DNA from 4 places in the Streptomyces sp. NPDC100445 genome. Region 4 is predicted to be linked to each of the others. Evidence: riboswitches for the same ligand, from Rfam matches in the RefSeq annotation. Region 4 holds a riboswitch; each other region holds the start of a gene.
The links. A riboswitch is a leader RNA that binds a small molecule or an ion and turns the genes downstream of it on or off. The one in region 4 is predicted to bind cobalamin.
Positions count from the first base shown of each region.

Region 1: another riboswitch for cobalamin. It lies ahead of ACIQVT_RS33345 (cobalamin biosynthesis protein); the one in region 4 lies ahead of ACIQVT_RS09930 (ribonucleoside-diphosphate reductase subunit alpha).
Region 2: another riboswitch for cobalamin. It lies ahead of ACIQVT_RS22890 (HoxN/HupN/NixA family nickel/cobalt transporter); the one in region 4 lies ahead of ACIQVT_RS09930 (ribonucleoside-diphosphate reductase subunit alpha).
Region 3: another riboswitch for cobalamin. It lies ahead of ACIQVT_RS22015 ((2Fe-2S) ferredoxin domain-containing protein); the one in region 4 lies ahead of ACIQVT_RS09930 (ribonucleoside-diphosphate reductase subunit alpha).

Region 1 is NZ_JBIVZV010000018.1:98,036-102,642, forward strand. It holds gene cobN (cobaltochelatase subunit CobN) at 1-586, opposite strand, end outside; gene ACIQVT_RS33340 (cobyric acid synthase) at 583-2,091, opposite strand; gene ACIQVT_RS33345 (cobalamin biosynthesis protein) at 2,088-3,032, opposite strand; cobalamin riboswitch at 3,145-3,287, opposite strand; gene ACIQVT_RS33350 (hypothetical protein) at 3,423-3,650, opposite strand; gene ACIQVT_RS33355 (anion permease) at 3,686-4,607, opposite strand, start outside.
Region 2 is NZ_JBIVZV010000010.1:3,680-8,286, forward strand. It holds gene ACIQVT_RS22880 (glycoside hydrolase family 13 protein) at 1-1,646, opposite strand, end outside; gene ACIQVT_RS22885 (ArsR/SmtB family transcription factor) at 1,725-2,075, opposite strand; cobalamin riboswitch at 2,154-2,340, shown strand; gene ACIQVT_RS22890 (HoxN/HupN/NixA family nickel/cobalt transporter) at 2,369-3,454, shown strand; gene ACIQVT_RS22895 (nucleoside hydrolase) at 3,472-4,437, opposite strand.
Region 3 is NZ_JBIVZV010000009.1:151,327-155,933, reverse strand. It holds gene ACIQVT_RS22025 (amidase) at 1-427, opposite strand, end outside; gene ACIQVT_RS22020 (hypothetical protein) at 769-2,364, shown strand; cobalamin riboswitch at 2,436-2,559, shown strand; gene ACIQVT_RS22015 ((2Fe-2S) ferredoxin domain-containing protein) at 2,659-3,018, shown strand; partial or broken gene ACIQVT_RS22010 (potassium-transporting ATPase subunit C) at 3,101-3,371, opposite strand; gene ACIQVT_RS22005 (hypothetical protein) at 3,452-3,583, opposite strand; gene meaB (methylmalonyl Co-A mutase-associated GTPase MeaB) at 3,756-4,607, opposite strand, start outside.
Region 4 is NZ_JBIVZV010000003.1:206,295-210,901, reverse strand. It holds gene ACIQVT_RS09930 (ribonucleoside-diphosphate reductase subunit alpha) at 1-1,807, opposite strand, end outside; cobalamin riboswitch at 1,930-2,072, opposite strand; gene mctP (monocarboxylate uptake permease MctP) at 3,038-4,607, opposite strand, start outside.

The sequences.
Region 1 (4,607 bases), on a different contig from region 4:
CGCCGCGCAGCGAACCGCAGTACACGGGGAGGGCGTTGGCGCCCCGCGCCTCGACCGCGTCGCACAGCGTGTCCACGAAGGCCGTGTTGCCGCTCAGTTCGTGCGCCCGGTAGAACAGCACGCCGACGGTCGGGCGGCCGGCCACCACCGGGCGGTCGCCGTGCACGCCGTACTCCGGCATGCTCCGCGGCCCCTCGAAGCCCTCACCGGTCAGCAGCACGGTGTCCGACAGGAACCGGGACAGCTCCAGCAGGTTTTCCGGCCCGCCCTCGACCAGGTACTTCAGGGCCTCGGCGACCACCCCGGCCGGCACGGAAGACTCGGCCATCAGCTCGGCGTCCGGGACGGACTCCCCGCCCAGCAGCACGGTCGGGACGCCGGACGCCCGCAGCACGGCCAGCCCGTCCTCCCAGGCGCGCTTGCCGCCCAGCAGCCGTACGACGGCGATGTCCGCGCCCTCGACCAGGGCCGGCAGTTCCCCGGCGACGTCGACCCGGGTGGGGTTGCCGATGCGGTAGCCGGCGCCACAGGCCCGGGCCGCCAGCAGATCCGTGTCGGCGGTCGACAACAACAACACTGTGCTCATGCGGGCGCTCCCGGTGGGATGAAAGGCAGTCCTTGCGGCGCGCCCGACTCGATGAGCCGCCAAAGCGCGTCGGTGTCCGCGTGCTGTTCGATCAGGTCGCCGAGCCGGTCGAGCTGCTCCTCGCGCAGCGCGGCGAAGGAGGTGTCCGGCGCGGGCACGAAACGGCGGCCCGCGGCGGCGGCCACCTCCCGCAGGAAAGCCCGCCGGAAGCCGTCCGACTCCAGCGAGCCGTGCCAGTGGGTGCCCCACACCCGGCCGGCCCGGCAGCCGTCCAGGAAGGGCTCCCCGCCGGTGACGTCGGCGACCCCGTGATGGATCTCGTACCCCTCGACCCGCTCGCCGAGGGCCCGGCCGACGGGCCGGGTCAGGGTCTTCTCGCGGGCGAAGCGGACCCGGACGGGGAGCAGACCCAGCCCGGGGACGTGTCCGGCGCGGGACTCGACCTCGTCCTCGATGTGCTCGCCGAGGATCTGGAAGCCGCCGCAGATGCCGAGCACGGGCCGCTCCTCGGCGGCCCGCCGCACCAGCGCGTCCGCCAGCCCGCGCTCCCGCAGCCACTGGAGCGCCCGGACGGTGCCGCGCGTGCCCGGGACCACCACGAGGTCGGCGTCGGCCAGTTCCTCCGGGCGGTCCACGAAGCGCACGACGACGCCCGGTTCGGCGGCGAGGGCGTCCACGTCGGTGAAGTTCGACATCAGCGGGACCGCGCAGACGGCGACCCGCAGCACGTCCGCGCCGACCGGGGGCGTCACCGAGGACTCGCGGACGGTGCCGCGCAGCGACACCCGCAGCCCGTCCTCCTCGTCGATGCCGAGGCCGTGTTGGAAGGGCAGGACACCGTACGTCGGCCGTCCGGTGAGCCCGCGCAGCATGTCCAGGCCCGGCTCCAGCAGCGACACGTCGCCGCGGAACTTGTTCACGAGGAACCCGGCGACCAGCCGCTGGTCCTCGGGGGAGAGCAGGGCGACGGTGCCGAAGAAGGACGCGAAGACGCCGCCGCGGTCGATGTCCCCGACCACCAGCACGGGCAGCCCCGCGTTGCGGGCGAGGCCCATGTTGACGATGTCGGTCCGCCGCAGGTTGATCTCGGCCGGGCTGCCCGCCCCTTCACAGATCACCGCGTCATACGTGCCCCGCAGCTCGGCCAGGCAGTCCAGCACCGTGCCCAGCAGCCGCTGCTGCCGGCCCCCGTGGTAGCCGCGGGCGCTCAGCTCCCCGACGGGCTTGCCGAGCAGCACCACCTGGCTGCTCTGCTCGCCGCCCGGCTTGAGCAGCACCGGGTTCATCAGCGCGGTGGGCTCCACGCGGCAGGCCTGCGCCTGCATGGCCTGCGCCCGCCCGATCTCCGCGCCCTCGCGGGTGACGAACGAGTTCAGCGACATGTTCTGCGCCTTGAACGGCGCCACCTTCACGCCCTGGCGGACCAGCCAGCGGCAGATCCCGGCCGTCACGACGCTCTTGCCGGCGTCGGAGGTGGTGCCGGCGACGAGGAGACCCCCGTTCACTTCCCACGTCCCTTCATCAGGCCGCGCGCGGCGAGGGTGGTGCCGAGCGCGAGCAGGCCGACGCGGCGGGAGAGCCGTACGGCCCGGTCGATGTCGCCGACCCGGACCGGCCGTCCGGTGCCGCCGTTGAGCACGGGCCGGTGTTCGACCCGGCCGCCGTAGGAGAGCGTCCCGCCCAGCCGCACGCCGAGGGCGCCCGCGAACGCGGCCTCCACCGGGCCGGCGTTGGGGCTCGGGTGCCGGGAGGCGTCGGCCCGCCAGGCCCGCGCGGCACCCCGCGGATCGGGGCCGGCGAGGGCGGCGAGGACGGCGGTGAGCCGGGCCCCGGGCCAGCCGGCGACGTCGTCGAGGCGGGCGGAGGCCCAGCCGTAGCGCCGGTGGCGGGGCGACCGGTGGCCCACCATGGCGTCCAGGGTGTTGACCGCCCGGAAACCGAGCAGCCCGGGGACGCCGGCCGCGGCGCCCCAGACGAGGGCGCCGACCACGGCGTCGGAGGTGTTCTCGGCGACCGACTCGACCACGGCCCGGGCGATGCCGTCGGCGTCCAGCGCCTGCGGGTCCCGGCCGCACAGGTGGGGCAGCCGGGCCCGGGCCGCCTCCACGTCCCCGGCCTCCAGGGCCCGCCCGACGGCGCGGGCCTCGCGGGCGAGCGAGGTGCCGCCGACGACGGCCCAGGTGGCGGCGGCGGTCAGCGCGGCGGAGACGGCGGGACGGGGGCGCGCGGCGCGTGCGGCCAGTGCTCCCAGCGCGACGGCGCCGCCGGCGCACACGGCGGTGTGCAGGGCACCCCAGCCGCGATGGTCGTGCCACAGGACGCGTTCCACGGCTCCGGCCGCCCGCCCGAACACGGCGACCGGATGCCCGCGGCGCGGGTCGCCGAGGAGCAGGTCACCGAGGAGGCCGGCGGCGGCGCCGTACGCGTATGTGCGATCGGCACCCATCGGCTCAGCCGGCCGTGGGGACGGGTGCGGTCCCGGTACGGGTCCTCGGTCGGGTCCTCGCTGGGCAGCCGAGCATGTCGCTGTAGGTCCTCACTCAGGGTGTCCGCGCCCTGGTTCGACGTGAATCGGCGGTGAGAGTTCCTGGCTCCCGGGGATCACTCCCCGGTGACAGTGGCGGGACCGCGCCGGATTCGCACCGGCTTCCTCTTCTGCCGCCGTAGATGGCCTGGGCAGTCCACCACGTGCCCGGAAGGGCCGTCAACCTGCCGTTGACCTGCGGGGGGAGAGTGTGCCGATCCCCACACCACACGACGCGCGGGCCCGACCGGGGACATGACGGAGGCTCCCCTCCGCGACCGGCGCGGGAGGAGCCTCTCGGGGACGTGCGGGTCAGCCCTTGGCCACGACCAGGTGGATGCCGTACGCCACCGCCGCCGCGCAGGCCGCGAAGCACAGGTAGGCGCCGGTGACGGCGAGGCCGGCGGTGCCGCCCTGCGCCGCGGCCTTCTCGCGCCGGTTCAGGCCCGCGACGCCGAGGGTGAACAGGGTCACCAGGCCCACGGTGGCCACGAGACTCACTCCGAAGACGGAGCCGAGGGCCGCCCAGTCGATCTTCATGGGGATGCTTCCTTCGGTAACCGGGGTGACCGGACTCAGACGGTGGCGGCCGGGGTGACCGGGGTCGCCGGGGGAGCGGGCTCGGCGACGGCGGCCGGTGCGCCGACCTGCTGCGGGAAGGTGAGGTCGAGGTTCAGGTCGATGGCGACCGGGGCCGCCGGGGGCGGGGTGACGGCGGCGATGGCGGTGGTGACCACACCGGCCGGCTCGGCGCTCCCGTGGACCACGTTGGTGTGGTCCACCACCTCGCGGCGGGAGATCTTCCAGATGGCGGCGCTGGAGGCGACCAGGAAGACGGCGACGGCGGCGGTGCCCCAGTCACCGAGGTCGGTGACGGACTCGGCGCCCGCGCCGACCAGCGCGGCGGCCGGGAGGGTGAGCGCCCAGGCGACGAACATGCGGGTCGCGGTGGACCAGCGGACCACGCCGCCCTTGCGGCCGAGGCCCGCGCCCATCACCGAACCGGAGACGACGTGGGTGGTGGAGAGGGAGAAACCGAGGTGGGCGGAGGCCAGGATGGCGGTCGCGGCACTGGTCTGGGCGGCGAAGCCCTGACGCGGCTCCAGCTCGGTCAGGCCCGTGCCCATGGTGCGGATGATGCGCCAGCCGCCGATGTAGGTCCCGAGCGCGATCGCCAGGCCGGCGGAGAGGATCACCCAGGTGGGAGGGTTGGAGCCGGGGGCGATGGAGCCGCCCGCGATCAGGGCGAGGGTGATGATGCCCATCGTCTTCTGGGCGTCGTTGGTGCCGTGGGCCAGGGAGACCAGGCCCGCGGAGGCGATCTGGCCGACGCGGTAGCCCTTGCGGGTGGCCTCGCCGTCGGCGGTGCCGCCGATGCCGTAGGAGAAGCGGGTGGCCAGCAGCGAGGCGAGGCCGGCGACGATCGGCGCGGCGACCGCCGGCAGCAGCACCTTGGTGACCAGCACGTCACCGTGGACGGCGCCGAAGCCGGCCGAG
Region 2 (4,607 bases), on a different contig from region 4:
TAGGCCAGCCACACGGTGGTGTCCGGGGGCAGGGTGCCGTCGCCCGGGAGCGGGGCGCTGCTCAGCAGGACCTCGCCCGGCGGGAGCCCGACCGGCGCCGCGCCGAGGTTGGTGACGCACCGCCAGGCCCCGCCGCGGGTGAGGTCCAGCACCCCGGCGGGCGCCCCGGGCGTCCAGTCCAGCGTCTCGCCCTCCAGCAGCTTGCGGCGCAGCCGCAGCGCGGTGCGGTACAGCTCCAGCGTGGAGCCCTCGGCGCCGGCCTGCGCCTCCACGGCGTACTCCGCGAAGGACTCCGGCTGCGGCAGCCAGGCGGCGCCGGGCCCGAAGCCGTACGAGGGTCCGGTCGTCGTCCACGGCAGGGGCACCCGGCAACCGTCGCGGCCCTTGCGGACATGGCCGGTGTGCTCCCAGATCGGGTCCTGGAGCACCTCGGTGGGCAGGTCGGCGACCTCGGGCAGGCCCAGTTCCTCGCCCTGGTAGAGGTAGGCCGATCCGGGCAGCGCCAGCATGAGCAGGGTCGCCGCCCGGGCCCGGCGCAGGCCCGCCGCCGTGTCGACCACGGGCGCGGCGCCGCCGGACAGCAGCCAGGCGGCCGGGTCGGTGCCGGGCGGCAGCACGAGGCGGGAGGCGTGCCGCACGACGTCGTGGTTGGACAGCACCCAGGTGGCGGGGGCGCCGACGGCACGGGCGGTGGCCAGCGAGGCGGTGATGACCTCGCGCAGCTCCTCCGCGTCCCACGGGGCGCCCAGGTACTCGAAGTTGAACGCCTGGCCGAGCTCGTCGGGGCGGGCGTACAGGGCCCGGCGGGCGCCCGGCACCCAGGCCTCGGCGACGGCGGTGCGCGGCGGGCTGTAGGCGTCGAAGACCTTGCGCCAGTCGCGGTAGATCTCGTGGACCTCGTCGCGGTCCCAGTACGGGTGGGTGCCCGGCGCGACCGCGAGCAGGGCCTCCTCACCGGAGGCGCCGACGTCGCCGACGTCCCGCAGCGGCTCGGTGAGGTCCTTGGCCAGGCCGTGGGCGACGTCGACGCGGAACCCGTCCACCCCCCGGTCGGACCAGAAGCGCAGGGTGGTCCGGAAGTCGGCGCGGACGTCCTCGTGGTCCCAGTCGAGGTCGGGCTGCTCGGGGGCGAACAGGTGCAGGTACCACTCGCCGTCGGGCAGCCGCCGCCAGGCGCTGCCCCCGAACAGCGACTGCCAGTCGGTGGGCGGGAGTTCACCGTGCGGGCCGCGGCCGGCCCGGAAGACGTAGCGGTCGCGGGCGGCGGAGCCGGGGGCGGCGCGCAGCGCCTCTTGGAACCAGGGGTGCCGGTCGGAGGTGTGGTTGGGGACGATGTCGACGACGACCTTCAGGCCCAGCCGGTGCGCCTCGGTGACCAGGGCGTCGAAGTCGTCCAGGGTGCCCAGGCGCGGGTCGACGTCCCGGTGGTCGGCGACGTCGTAGCCGCCGTCGGCGAGTTCGGAGGGGTAGAAGGGGCTCAGCCACAGGGCGTCCACGCCGAGGGTGGCCAGGTGGTTCAGGCGCTGGGTGACGCCCCGGAGGTCGCCCAGGCCGTCGCCGTCGGCATCGGCGAAGCTGCGCGGATAGACCTGGTAGACGACGGCCTGCCGCCACCAGTCGGGGTTCCTGGACGAGAGGTCTGCCATGCCGGCTCCCATGGACGGACGACGTACGGACTCTGTATCTGTCCACCTTGCCCGGAAAGGGAACCTTTTCGAGCCCGGTCAGGGGGCGCAGTGCTCCAACAGGCCACGCACCTGCGCGTCCACCACCCGGTACCGCACCACGCGCCCCTCCTTCTCCCCGGCCACCACCCCGGCCGCCCGCAGCAGCCGCAGCGCCTGGGAGACGGCCGGGTCGTTCATGCCGGTGGCGATCGCGAGGTCGGAGACGGCGAGCGGGCCGGTGCGGTGCAGGGCGAGCAGCAGCGCGAGCCGGTTGGCGTCGGCCAGGAGGGAGAAACGCCCGGCCCAGGTGCGCAGGTGCTCCGCGTCGCCGATGGCGGCGATCGCCTCGCACACCCGGTGACCGTCGATGGTGCGACGGTCGGCTCGGTCGGCAGGGACGAGATGCATGGCACCATCCTCGCAGGCGCGGATGTGATCTTGAATACCTGCGCAGGTGCGCAGCTATGCAGCGGAGTGTCCGCCCCTCTACGGTGATCGGGCCGTGGTGCTCGGGAAGTCGATGCAAGGTCGACGCGGCCCTCGCCACTGTGATCAGGGAGTTCCCGTTCCGTCCGGCAGCCGCCGGGCCACTGGTCGTACGACGACCGGGAAGGCAGGGACGGCGGACGTGGACCTGTAAGCCAGGAGACCGGCCACGGCAGCTCACGAAGTGATCCACGAGGTGCTGGAGCGTGAACCTGATGACCGACGCCACGTCTTTCCGCTGGCGACGTGAGGACACCGTCAAGACGGCGGGGCTGATGGCGGTGATAGTCGCCCTGCACGTCGTCGCCTTCGGGATCCTCTTCCTCCTCGTCGCCCCCGAGCACTACCGGGTGGGCACCGACGTCTTCGGCGTCGGGCTCGGCGTCACCGCCTACACCCTCGGCATGCGGCACGCCTTCGACGCCGACCACATCGCCGCCATCGACAACACCACCCGCAAGCTCATGGCCGACGGCAAGCGGCCCGTGTCCGTGGGCTTCTGGTTCGCGCTCGGCCACTCCAGCGTCGTCGTCCTGCTGGCGCTGCTGATCGCGGGCGGCACCTCCCTCGCCGGGAAGGTCATGAACGAGGGGTCCAGCACCCACCAGGTGCTCGGCGTCCTCGGGACCACGGTCTCGGGCACGTTCCTCTACCTCATCGCCGCCCTCAACCTGGTCGCGCTGGTCGGCATCCTGCGGGTGTTCCGCGCCATGCGCGCCGGGGCGTACGACGAGAAGCAGCTGGAACAGCACCTCGCCGCGCGCGGCTTCATGAACCGGCTGCTCGGCCGGCTCACCAACTCCGTGTCCCGGCCCGGCCAGATGTACCCGCTCGGCTTCCTCTTCGGACTCGGCTTCGACACGGCCACCGAGGTCACGCTGATGGTGATGGCCGGCTCGGGCGCGGCGGCCGGCCTGCCCTGGTACGCCATCCTGTGCCTGCCGCTGCTCTTCGCCGCCGGCATGAGCCTGTTCGACACCCTCGACGGCACCTTCATGAACTTCGCCTACCAGTGGGCGTTCTCCAACCCCGTCCGCAAGGTGTTCTACAACCTCGCCATCACCGGCCTGTCCATCGCCGTCGCCTTCTTCATCGGCACGATCGAGCTGGTCGGCGTGGCGCACGAGAAGTTCGACCTGCACGACGACATCACCGGCTGGGTCGCCGGCCTCGACCTGGACAACGTCGGCTACCTCATCGTCGGCCTGTTCGTCGTCGTGTGGGCGGCGGCCCTGACGTACTGGCGGGTCGCCAGGGTGGAGGAACGCTGGTCGCGGCGGGTGCCGGCCCCCGCGGACTGAGGCCCGTCGGACCGGCCTCAGCGGCCCACGGTCTCCAGGTACAGCCGCACGTACCGGTCCACGTCGACCTCCAGGGCCACGTCCACCAGGGCGTGGTCACGGCGGCCGCCGTGGATCTCGGACTCGCCGGGGCGGGGCCGGCGGTCCACCACCGTCTGGCCGCGGGCCGGGCCCGGGGCCAGCACCACCTCGACCGGCAGCAGCCGGGTGGTGAGGCCCCCCGGGTCCGCCACCGCGCACACCGCGCCCGCGTCGCCGAGGCCGCCCGCCTCCTCCGCCTCGGGCGGCCCGCCCTGCGAGGTCGGCCGGTGGGCGAGGAGGTCACCGGCCAGGCGGGTGCCGGGCTCGTCGCTCGCGCGCAGCCGGTGCACCTCCGTGCCGGGCACCACGACCCGCTGGAACACGTCCAGGCCGTACATAGTGATCGGCACCCCGGCCGTGAGCAGGACCGCCGCCGCCTCCGGGTCGTGCCAGACGTTGAACTCGGCGACCGGGGTGGCGTTGCCGACCGCCACCGCCCCGCCCATGAACACGATCCGCTCGATGTTCCGCGTCACCTCCGGGTGGGTGCGCAGCAGCAGGGCGATGTTGGTGAGCGGGGCGGTCGGGACCAGCGTCACCGGGCGCGGGGAGGCCAGGATCTCCCGGTGCAGCAGGGTGACGGCGTCCACGGCCGCCGGGGCCCGGGTGGGCGCGGGCAGGCCGAGGTCGCCCATGCCGTCGGTGCCGTGCACGTGGCGGGCGGAGCGGGCCGGCTCGATCAGCGGGCGTTCGGCGCCCCGCGCCACCGGGACGTCGGGCGCGCCCGCCCGCTCCAGCACGGTCAGCGTGTTGCGGACCACCCCGTCGACGTCGGTGTTCCCGGCCACGCACGTCACCGCCCGCAGATCGAGACCCGGGTGGCGTACGGCGAACAGCAGGGCCAGGGCGTCGTCGACGCCGGTGTCGCAGTCGATGATCACGGGAATCGGCTCACCGGTCACAGCGCACTCCTTCCGTCGTGCCGACCTTAGATCAGCCGACGCCCCCCGACCGGAGTCGGAACGCTCCCGTCCGTCCCGGCACCCGGCCCGGAGCGGGACGGGGCGCCCCGCGGAGGAGGGCCGGATGGTCGTGGGCGGTGGCGTCCGCGTGCGCCGGGGCGGGGGTTCGG
Region 3 (4,607 bases), on a different contig from region 4:
ACGCGGGCCCCAGCAGGGCGCTGTCGGTCGTCGCCTTGAACCCGAACTCCGGGGTGTTGGTCTTGCCGACGACGATGGCGCCGGCGTCGGTCAGCCGCTCGACGCACAGGATGGTGTCCTGCGCGACCTCCTTCTCGAAGATCTTCGATCCGCGCGTGACGCGCACGCCCGCCACGGGGTCCAGGTCCTTCACGCCGATGGGCACACCGTGCAGCGGGCCGAGTTCGGCTCCGGACAGCACGGCCCGCTCGGCCTCCTTGGCGGCGGCGAGCGCCTCGTCGGCGCAGACCGTGACGAACGCGTTGACCGCGGGGTTGAGCCGCTCGATGCGGTCCAGGGTGTCCCGTACCACCTCCACCGGTGACACGGCACGGGAACGAACAAGTTCAGCGAGCTGGAGCGCTGTCAGCGCCTCTGAATCGCCCATCACTCTTTCCTTCCTCGTCAACACTGTTGTCCGTGGACCGGCGCACCAGGAGCCGGCCCAGCCGCAGGGGACTTGGTACGGACTAAAACACCGCACCGCCGCAGAGGGTTGCATGATCGGTGGCACCGCGTGCCCGCCGGGCGGCCCCGACGATCGTTTTCCGCCGGTCGCCCGCCGGTCCGCCGGGCGTCCGGGCACCGATCGTGAGGGACGGTGCGCGCTGCGAAGTCATGGCCGGTCGGGTGCGTCGGTACTACGGTGACCCCTCAAGCGACGCCCTGACCGCGTTCGAGGGGGACCGGTCCGCCCGTGGGGGGCGTCCGGGGCTGAGGGGAGCCACCGTGCAGGTGCTGTATGCCGTCGCCTTCGACGTCCAGGACGCCCGGTCCGCGCGGCGGCCCGGACATGTGTACGAGCGTCTCCGAGACCACCTCGCCGCCTGGCTCGGCGACCGCGGCCGGTTCCCCGCGCCGTCCCCCGCGGATCTCGACCGTGCCGGCCGGGCCGTGCTCCCCGGCAACGCCCCCGGGCAGGGCGAGCGCCGGGTGGGCTGGGTCGTTGCGGGCGACGAGCGCGCCCGCGCGCTGCGGACGACCATCCACCAGCCCCTGTCCGACGGCCCGGCCCAGTTCGTCACCCGCGTCACTCTCTCCCGGACGGACGACGGCGGCGGGGCGCTGCGGCTCGTCATGGGCCGGGAGATCCCCGACGGCTGGATCGCGCCGGTGCAGAGCCCGCTGCTCAGACGCCCGCGCCTGCTGCGCGCGGTGCTCGCCGACGCCTGCCTCGACGTCCGGGTGCTCGGCCAGCGCGCCACCGGGCGGTACGAGCGGATCCGGGAGCACGGCCACGCGGCGGTCCTGCTGGAGTCGCTCGCGCTGAGCACCCGCCTCCCCATCCTCCTGATGCACCCCCGGGACCAGCTGGGCTGGACGGTGGCGGCCGACGCCTCCGGGCAACTCGCCGGCCTGGCCCAGGTCGTGACGCTGAACTACGTCACCGCGCAGGCCGTCCGCCGGGTCCACCAACAGGTGGCCGTGCCCAGCGGCGGGGCACGGCTGGTCTGGCCCAACCTCGGCCTGGAACACCCCGCGTACTCCCGGGAGCAGGTGGCCCAGCAGTCCTTCGTGTGCGGACGGCTGATGCCGTCGCTCGCCCACCTCTCCGTCATCGCCCGGGGCAGTGACACGGCCTGGGAACGCGCGCGGCAGGCCTCGTACCGGGCCGGGGCCCGCAGGGCGGCGGAGCGGCTGTCGCGCGCCCAGGCGGCCGGCGACACCACCGCCGAACTCCAGGCCCTGAAGGAGCGCGCGCGGCAACTGGAGGAGGACGCCAGGTCGTGGGAGGACATGGCGCAGAGCTGCATGGAGGAACGCGACAAGGCGCAGTCCGAGGCCGCCGCGGCCGAGGCGCTGCGGCAGGACCGGGACTACTGGAAGAAGCTGTACCTGGACCTGTCGAGCGGCGCGAGCGGGCAGCCGGCCGAGCAGGACGTCTGGAACGCGATCCCCGTCCTGGGTGCGGACGCCGTACCCACGTTCGAGGCGCTCGCCCGCACGTCCGAGGAGCGCATCGTGTTCACGGTGCGGGCGGCGCGCGCGTGGAAGGCGTCCCAGTACCCGTACCCGGAGGAGATGACCGACCAGCTGATCGCCCTCGCGCAGGCCGCGATGGACCTCTACACCAAGCCCGGCAAACGGCCCCGGCTCGACCAGTGGTTCTACGACCACCACGGGCTGAGGTTCGCCAACAGCGACGAGAAGCTGAGCAAGAACAAGGACAAGCGCTACTTCACGTTCGAGCACAAGCGCCGGGACGGACTTCCTCACATCAAGGTCCGGGACGCCGTCTCGCCCAACGAGGCCGGACGCATCTACTTCGCCCTGGACCCCGAGGGCAAACGGCTGATCGTCAATCACGTGGGGCTGCACCTGTGACCGTACGCGCACAGGTTCGACGGGGGCCGCCGGCGGTGCCATGATGACCGGTGACAGGGCGACGGCGGTCCGAGGAAGCCGGTGTGAATCCGGCGCGGTCCCGCCACTGTGACCGGCGAGCGACTCCCGACAGGCCACTGCCCGCGGACGGGCGGGAAGGCCGGGACGAGCGGCGACCCGGGAGCCAGGAGACTCACGCGGTCGCCTCCTCGACGGACACCGGGGCGGATCTCCCCGGGAGAGGGGTGTACCGACGTGCCCGGAAAGCCGGTCGGAGAAGAAGGCGGCGACGGCGTGGCCGCGCGGAGGACCGACCCGGCGCCCTGCCGGGTCGTGGTGTGCCGGGACTGCTGCTGCGGCACCGCCAAGGTGCCCGGCGTCGACCACGCGGCGCAGACCGCGCGGCTGCGCGCGCAGGTGCCGGTGCGGGTCTCGGCCTGTCTCGACGTGTGCGACCAGGCCAATGTCATCGTCGTCCAGCCCTCCGCCGCCGGCCGCGCCGCCGGCGCCCGGCCGGTCTGGCTCGGCCTCGTCAACGACCCGGACGCGGCGGAGGACATCGCCGGCTGGGTGCGCGCGGGCGGTCCCGGTGTCGCGCCCCGCCCGGACATCCTCGACCTGTACGCCTTCACCCCGCCGCGGCAGCGGCCCTGACGGGGCGTACACCGGGACGCCGGCCACCGCGCCGCCGACTTCCCGCCGTTCGCGCGCCCTTGGCCGTGCGGGTGGCAGGCGGCCGGCGGAACTGGAGCTCGGCGTAGGCCGGGGAGATGTCCGGGTCCAGGGCCGGAGGCGGAGGAGGTGACGGCGTCGGCGGGGACCCGGACCGGGTCGACCGGGTGGCCCGGGACCGAGTTGTCCGCCACGACCCGGGCCTTCGCCCGCTCGACGGACCGTAGGAGCCGGGCGCTGTCGGCGGACAGGTTGGTGGCGCCGGAGAGCAGCAGCAGGTGGCGGCCGTCGGGCGAGCCGGTGCCCAGCCCGGCGGCGGGCCGCGGTTGGAAGTACCACGGGTGTGAGAGGTAGCCCAACAGGGCGACGGCCACGATCAGGCCGACCACCGTCTCGACGGGGAACGCGTCGGCGGTCACAGCTTCGTCACCCCCCGGGCGACGAGTGCCACCAGCGCGAAGGCCGCGAGCACGGTGACGACGAAGGCCGCATCGGCCGTCGTGGACTCCTGAAGGGTGAGGGGCGAAAAGGCGAACGCTGCAAGCACATTACCCCCGTGGCCGGATACCGCCGCCCCCTGACGGCGTCCATACGCCGGCCCGCCCGCCCTTGACGCACCCCATACGCCGCCGCCCGCCCGGCCGTCCGGCACGGGCGGTCGAGTCCGCCCGGCACGGGTCCGGCCCACCCCTCGGGGCGGTGCCGGACCCGGGGCGGATTCAGCCGGCCGTCGATCCGGCGGCGCGGTCCCCGAAGGCCGCGAGGATGCGTTCCGCCGCCATGGTGGCCGTCAACCGGCCGTCCCTGACCTGCTGTTCCAGGCCGGGGGCGGTCGCGCGCACCGCCGGGTCGGCGTGCAGCCGGCCGAGCAGTTCGTCGCGGACCATCGCCCACGTCCACTCCACCTGCTGGTCCCGCCGTTTCGCGGCCAGCCGCCCGGTGGAGTCCAGCAGCGCGCGATGCCGCTCCAGCCGCTCCCACACGGTGTCCAGGCCGGCGGACTCCCGGGCGCTACAGTGCAGCACCGGCGGCGTCCAGAACGCGTCCTTGCCGTGCATCAGCCGCAGCGCGCCCGCCAGTTCCCGGGCGGCGGCCCGGGCGTCACGCTCGTGCGGGCCGTCCGCCTTGTTGACGGCGATGACGTCCGCCAGCTCCAGGACGCCCTTCTTGATGCCCTGGAGCTGGTCGCCGGTGCGGGCCAGCGTCAGCAGCAGGAAGGAGTCGACCATGCCCGCGACGGCCGTCTCCGACTGGCCCACGCCGACGGTCTCCACGAGGATCACGTCGTAGCCGGCCGCCTCCATCACCACCATCGACTCCCGGGTGGCCTTGGCGACACCGCCCAGCGTGCCCGCGCTGGGCGAGGGCCGGACGAAGGCGTCCGGGTCCACCGCGAGCCGTTCCATCCGGGTCTTGTCGCCCAGGATGGAACCGCCGGTGCGGGTGGAGGACGGGTCGACGGCGAGGACGGCGACCCGGTGCCCCTGCGAGGTCAGCAGCGTGCCGAACGCGTCGATGAACGTCGACTTGCCGACACCGGGCACGCCGCTCACGCCGATCCGCCGGGCCCG
Region 4 (4,607 bases):
GCAGCAGCGAGTTGCGCATCCCCGTCCGCGCGATGCGCGCGCGCAGCACCTCCCAGCGCTCGGGCCAGGTGAGCGTGGTGTCGTAGTGGTCGGGGTGGAGCACCCCGCGGGCGGTACGGGTCCGCTCCCAGGCGGGCAGCGGCCCGTTGCGCTCGGCGAGGTCGGCGGAGGCCTCGTACGCGGCGAGCATGATCCGCTCGGCGATCCGCGTGGACAGGGCCTTGGCCTCGGGGGAGTCGAAGGGCAGACGCAGCTTGAAGAAGACGTCCTGGAGGCCCATCGCGCCCAGGCCGACCGGACGCCACCTGGCGTTGGACCGGCCCGCCTGCTCCGTCGGGTAGAAGTTGATGTCCACCACGCGGTCGAGGAAGGTGACGGCCGTGCGGACCGTCTCGTCCAGCCGCTCCCAGTCGATGTCCCCGTCCCGCACGAACGCGCCGAGGTTGACCGAGCCCAGGTTGCAGACGGCCGTCTCGCCGTCGTCGGTGACCTCCAGGATCTCCGTGCACAGGTTGGAGGAGTGGATGACGCTGCCCGGTTCGGCGGTCTGGTTGGCGGTGCGGTTGGCGGCGTCCTTGAACGTCATCCAGCCGTTGCCGGTCTGCGCGAGGGTGCGCATCATCCGGCCGTACAGGTCCCGCGCCGGGATCGTCCTGCGGGCCAGCCCCGCCGCCTCGGCCCGGCGGTAGGCGGCGTCGAACTCCGCGCCCCACAGGTCGACCAGCTCCGGCACGTCGGCGGGCGAGAACAGCGACCACTGCTCATCGGCGTTGACCCGGCGCATGAACTCGTCCGGCACCCAGTGCGCGAGGTTGAGGTTGTGCGTACGGCGGGCGTCCTCGCCGGTGTTGTCCCGCAGCTCCAGGAACTCCTCGATGTCGGAGTGCCAGGTCTCCAGGTAGACCGCCGCCGCGCCCTTGCGCCGGCCGCCCTGGTTCACCGCGGCCACCGAGGCGTCCAGCGTCTTCAGGAACGGCACGATGCCGTTGGAGTGCCCGTTCGTCCCCCGGATCAGCGAACCGCGCGACCGGATGCGGGAGTACGACAGACCGATGCCGCCGGCGTGCTTGGAGAGCCGGGCGACCTGGTGGTAGCGGTCGTAGATGGAGTCCAGCTCGTCCAGCGGGGAGTCCAGCAGGTAGCAGGACGACATCTGCGGGTGCCGGGTGCCGGAGTTGAACAGGGTGGGGGAGGAGGGCAGGTAGTCCAGGCGGCTCATCAGCCGGTACAGCGCCGCGACCTCGTCCACGGCCCGGCTCGTGTCGTCCTCGGCCAGACCGCTCGCCACGCGCAGCATGAAGTGCTGGGGCGTCTCGATCACCTTGCGGGTGATCGGGTGCCGCAGCAGGTAGCGGCTGTGCAGGGTGCGCAGGCCGAAGTAGCCGAACCGGTCGTCGGCCGCGCCGTCGACCAGCGCGTCCAGCCGCTCGGCGTGCAGCCGGACGAAGGCGGCGGTGCGGTCGGCGACGAGGCCCTCGCGGTGCCCGACGGCGACGGACCCGGTGAACGACGTCACGCCCTGCGAGGCGGCCTCGTCCCGGATCGCGAGGGTCAGCAGCCGGGCGGCCAGCTTCGAGTAGGCGGGGTCCTCGGAGATCAGGCCGGCGGCGGCCTCCGTGGCCAGCTCCCGCAGCTCCGCCTCGTCCGCCCGCGCGGACCGGCCGCGCAGCGCGGCGGCGGCGACCCGGCCGGGGTCGGCGTCGGGCAGGTCCGCGGTCAACTCGGTCAGGATCCGCAGCAGCGCGGTACCGGGGCCGTCGGACTTCGGCTCGGTGACTGAAGCCGGATCGGCTGGCGCGATGGTCACGTGGGGCTCTCCCTCGCTCGGCACGGGGCCTGGCGGAGGGCAGGGGGCAGTCACGAGCGCGCACGGCGTCGCGTCCACCGGCCCACTCCACGAGACCCGGACGTCACAGGCACCCGGACCGGACGGCCGGGTGCGCTGTCGGCAGGACCTCGGACTGGAACAGGCGTGCGGACGCACGCGAGCACACCGTTGCGGGACAGTTCCGGACTCGCACCGGATTCCCCTGCGGCGACAGCGAGCACGAGCATACATCTGGTGCCGGGCTGCCACGTCACCCCCACATGTTGTGTCGGCCCACCGTGTCCGGGGCGTGTCCGGGGTGCGCCGGCGCCCTGCCGGGGAGGGACCCACGGGGGCAACGGGCGACCGTCCTGCGGGGGCCCGGCGTTCGTCGGGGGGCGCATCAGGCTGCGGGGGCGACGGTCCGCCCGGGAGGGTGTGCGGGCGTTCAGTGTGCGGGCCGCCGGCTCACCTGGGGGCGGGGTGTGTGGCCGGGCGCCGGCCTGCCGGGGGAGGGTGCCGTGAGTGTTGCCCGTGCGGGCCAGCGGGCTGCCGGGGAGTGCGCGACGGCCGCCCCGCGGGCCCCTTACGCGGTGCCGGTCCGCTGGGGCAGGTGCGTGGTGGTCGTTCGGCGCGGTCCGTGTACCTTCGCCATGCCGATCACGCGGGCGTCGCTCGAACGAAGCACCGGCTCGCCCCCCGGGGGGAGTCGCCCGTGCGGGGCAGCGGGCTTCCGGAAAGTAGGCGACGGCCGTCCCGCGAGCGCCTGTGGCCCGCCGGGAGCCCCGCCGGACCGGTCCACCGGGAGCAGCTTGCCGCCGGTCGGAGACGGCAGTCCCCGACTCCGGGCCGGAGCGCGTCGACGAGAGCGAGGGCGTTCACGACCGCGGCCCGCGTGGACGTTTCCGGTGCGGCACCGTGCCGCCCGGGCCCGTCCCCAAAGGCTTCGGCGGGCCAGACCGGTTGGTGCACGTCACCGATGTGGAGCCGGGTGCGGCGGTGACCCCCGATCCGGTCGTGCTGCGCCGGGCCGTGCTGCGCGCCCTGGCGGACAGGGCCCCGCCCCGCGACACCGGAGCACCCGCCGATGCCGGCACCGGAGCCCTCTCCGGCACCGGCGGCGGTGACGCCGTCGTCCGCCCGGCGGACTCGCCGCCCGCCCGGTGCCTGGCGGCGGGCCGCCGGAGGGGAACCTCCGGCGGCCCGCAGCACAGTGCGCTGCCGGAAACCTCAGTGGGCGGCGTCCGCGGTGGCCGGCGGCAGTTCCACCTGTACACCCGGGTCGCCGGCGTCGGCCGTGTAGTCCCCGGGGCTGGTCTCGTCGACGCCCTCGGGGGCCTTGACGGCCTTCAGGACGAAGGTGAGGACGACCGTGACCACCACGTTCAGGACGAACGCGGTGAGGCCGATGTAGCCGATCTCGCCGATGCCGGGGATCTCCTTGGCGCTGCCGCCGAAGTGCTTCTGCGTCGGCGAGGCGATCCCGTACGCGGCGATGGTGCCGTAGACCATGCCCGCCGCCCAGCCGGCGAGCAGAGCCCAGCGGTGGAACCAGCGGGTGAACAGGCCGCCGACCAGGGCCGGGAACGTCTGGAGGATCCAGATGCCGCCGAGGAGCTGGAAGTTGATGGCCACCGTCTTGTCCATGGTCAGGACGAAGACCAGGGCGCCGACCTTCACCAGCAGGGACACGATCTTGGAGACCCGGGTCTCCTGCTGGGGCGTGGCGTCCGGCTTGATGAAGTCCTTGTAGATGTTGCGCGTGAACAGGTTGGCCGCCGCGATGGACATGATCGCCGCCGGGACGAGCGCCCCGATGCCGATCGCCGCGAAGGCCACGCCCGCGAACCAGTCGGGGAACATGTCCTCGAACAGCTGCGGGATCGCCAGCTGCCCGTTGGTGACCTTCACCCCGGCCGCGATCGCCATGAAGCCCAGCAGCGCCAGCAGACCCAGCATCAGGGAGTACAGCGGCAGGATCGTGGTGTTGCGGCGGATCACCTCACGGCTCCTGGACGACAGGGTCGCGGTGATCGAGTGCGGGTACATGAACAGGGCCAGCGCGGAGCCGAGGGCCAGCGTGGCGTACGTCCACTGTCCCGCGGGGGCCGGCACGACACCGCCCACCCCGGTGGTGGTGAACTTCTGGCCCGCCTTGGCGAAGATGTCGTCGAACCCGCCGAGCTTGATGGGGATGTAGATGATGGCCACCGCGATGACGATGTAGATCAGCGCGTCCTTGACGAACGCGATCAGCGCGGGGGCGCGGAGCCCGGAGGAGTAGGTGTAGGCCGCCAGCACGCCGAAGGCGATGAGCAGCGGCAGGTCCTTCACGAACCAGTTGGTGTGCTCGCCGCCACCGACGCCCATGACGTCCAGCACCGCCTGGATGCCGACGAGCTGGAGCGCGATGTACGGCATCGTCGCCAGGATGCCGGTGACGGCCACCGCCAGCGACAGACCCTTCGACCCGAACCGGCCGCGCACGAAGTCGGAGGTGGTGACGTACCCGTGGCGGTGCGAGACCGACCACAGGCGGGGCAGGAAGGTGAAGATCAGCGGGTACACCAGGATCGTGTACGGCACGGCGAAGAACCCGGAGGCTCCCGCCGCGTAGATCGCCGCCGGTACGGCCACGAAGGTGTACGCCGTGTACAGGTCGCCGCCGAGCAGGAACCAGGTGACCCAGGTGCCGAAGGACCGGCCGCCCAGACCCCACTCGTCGAGGGTGTGCTCGTCGTCGGCCCGGCGCCAGCGCGCGGCCAGGAAGCCCATGACCGTGACGGCCAGGAAGAAGAAG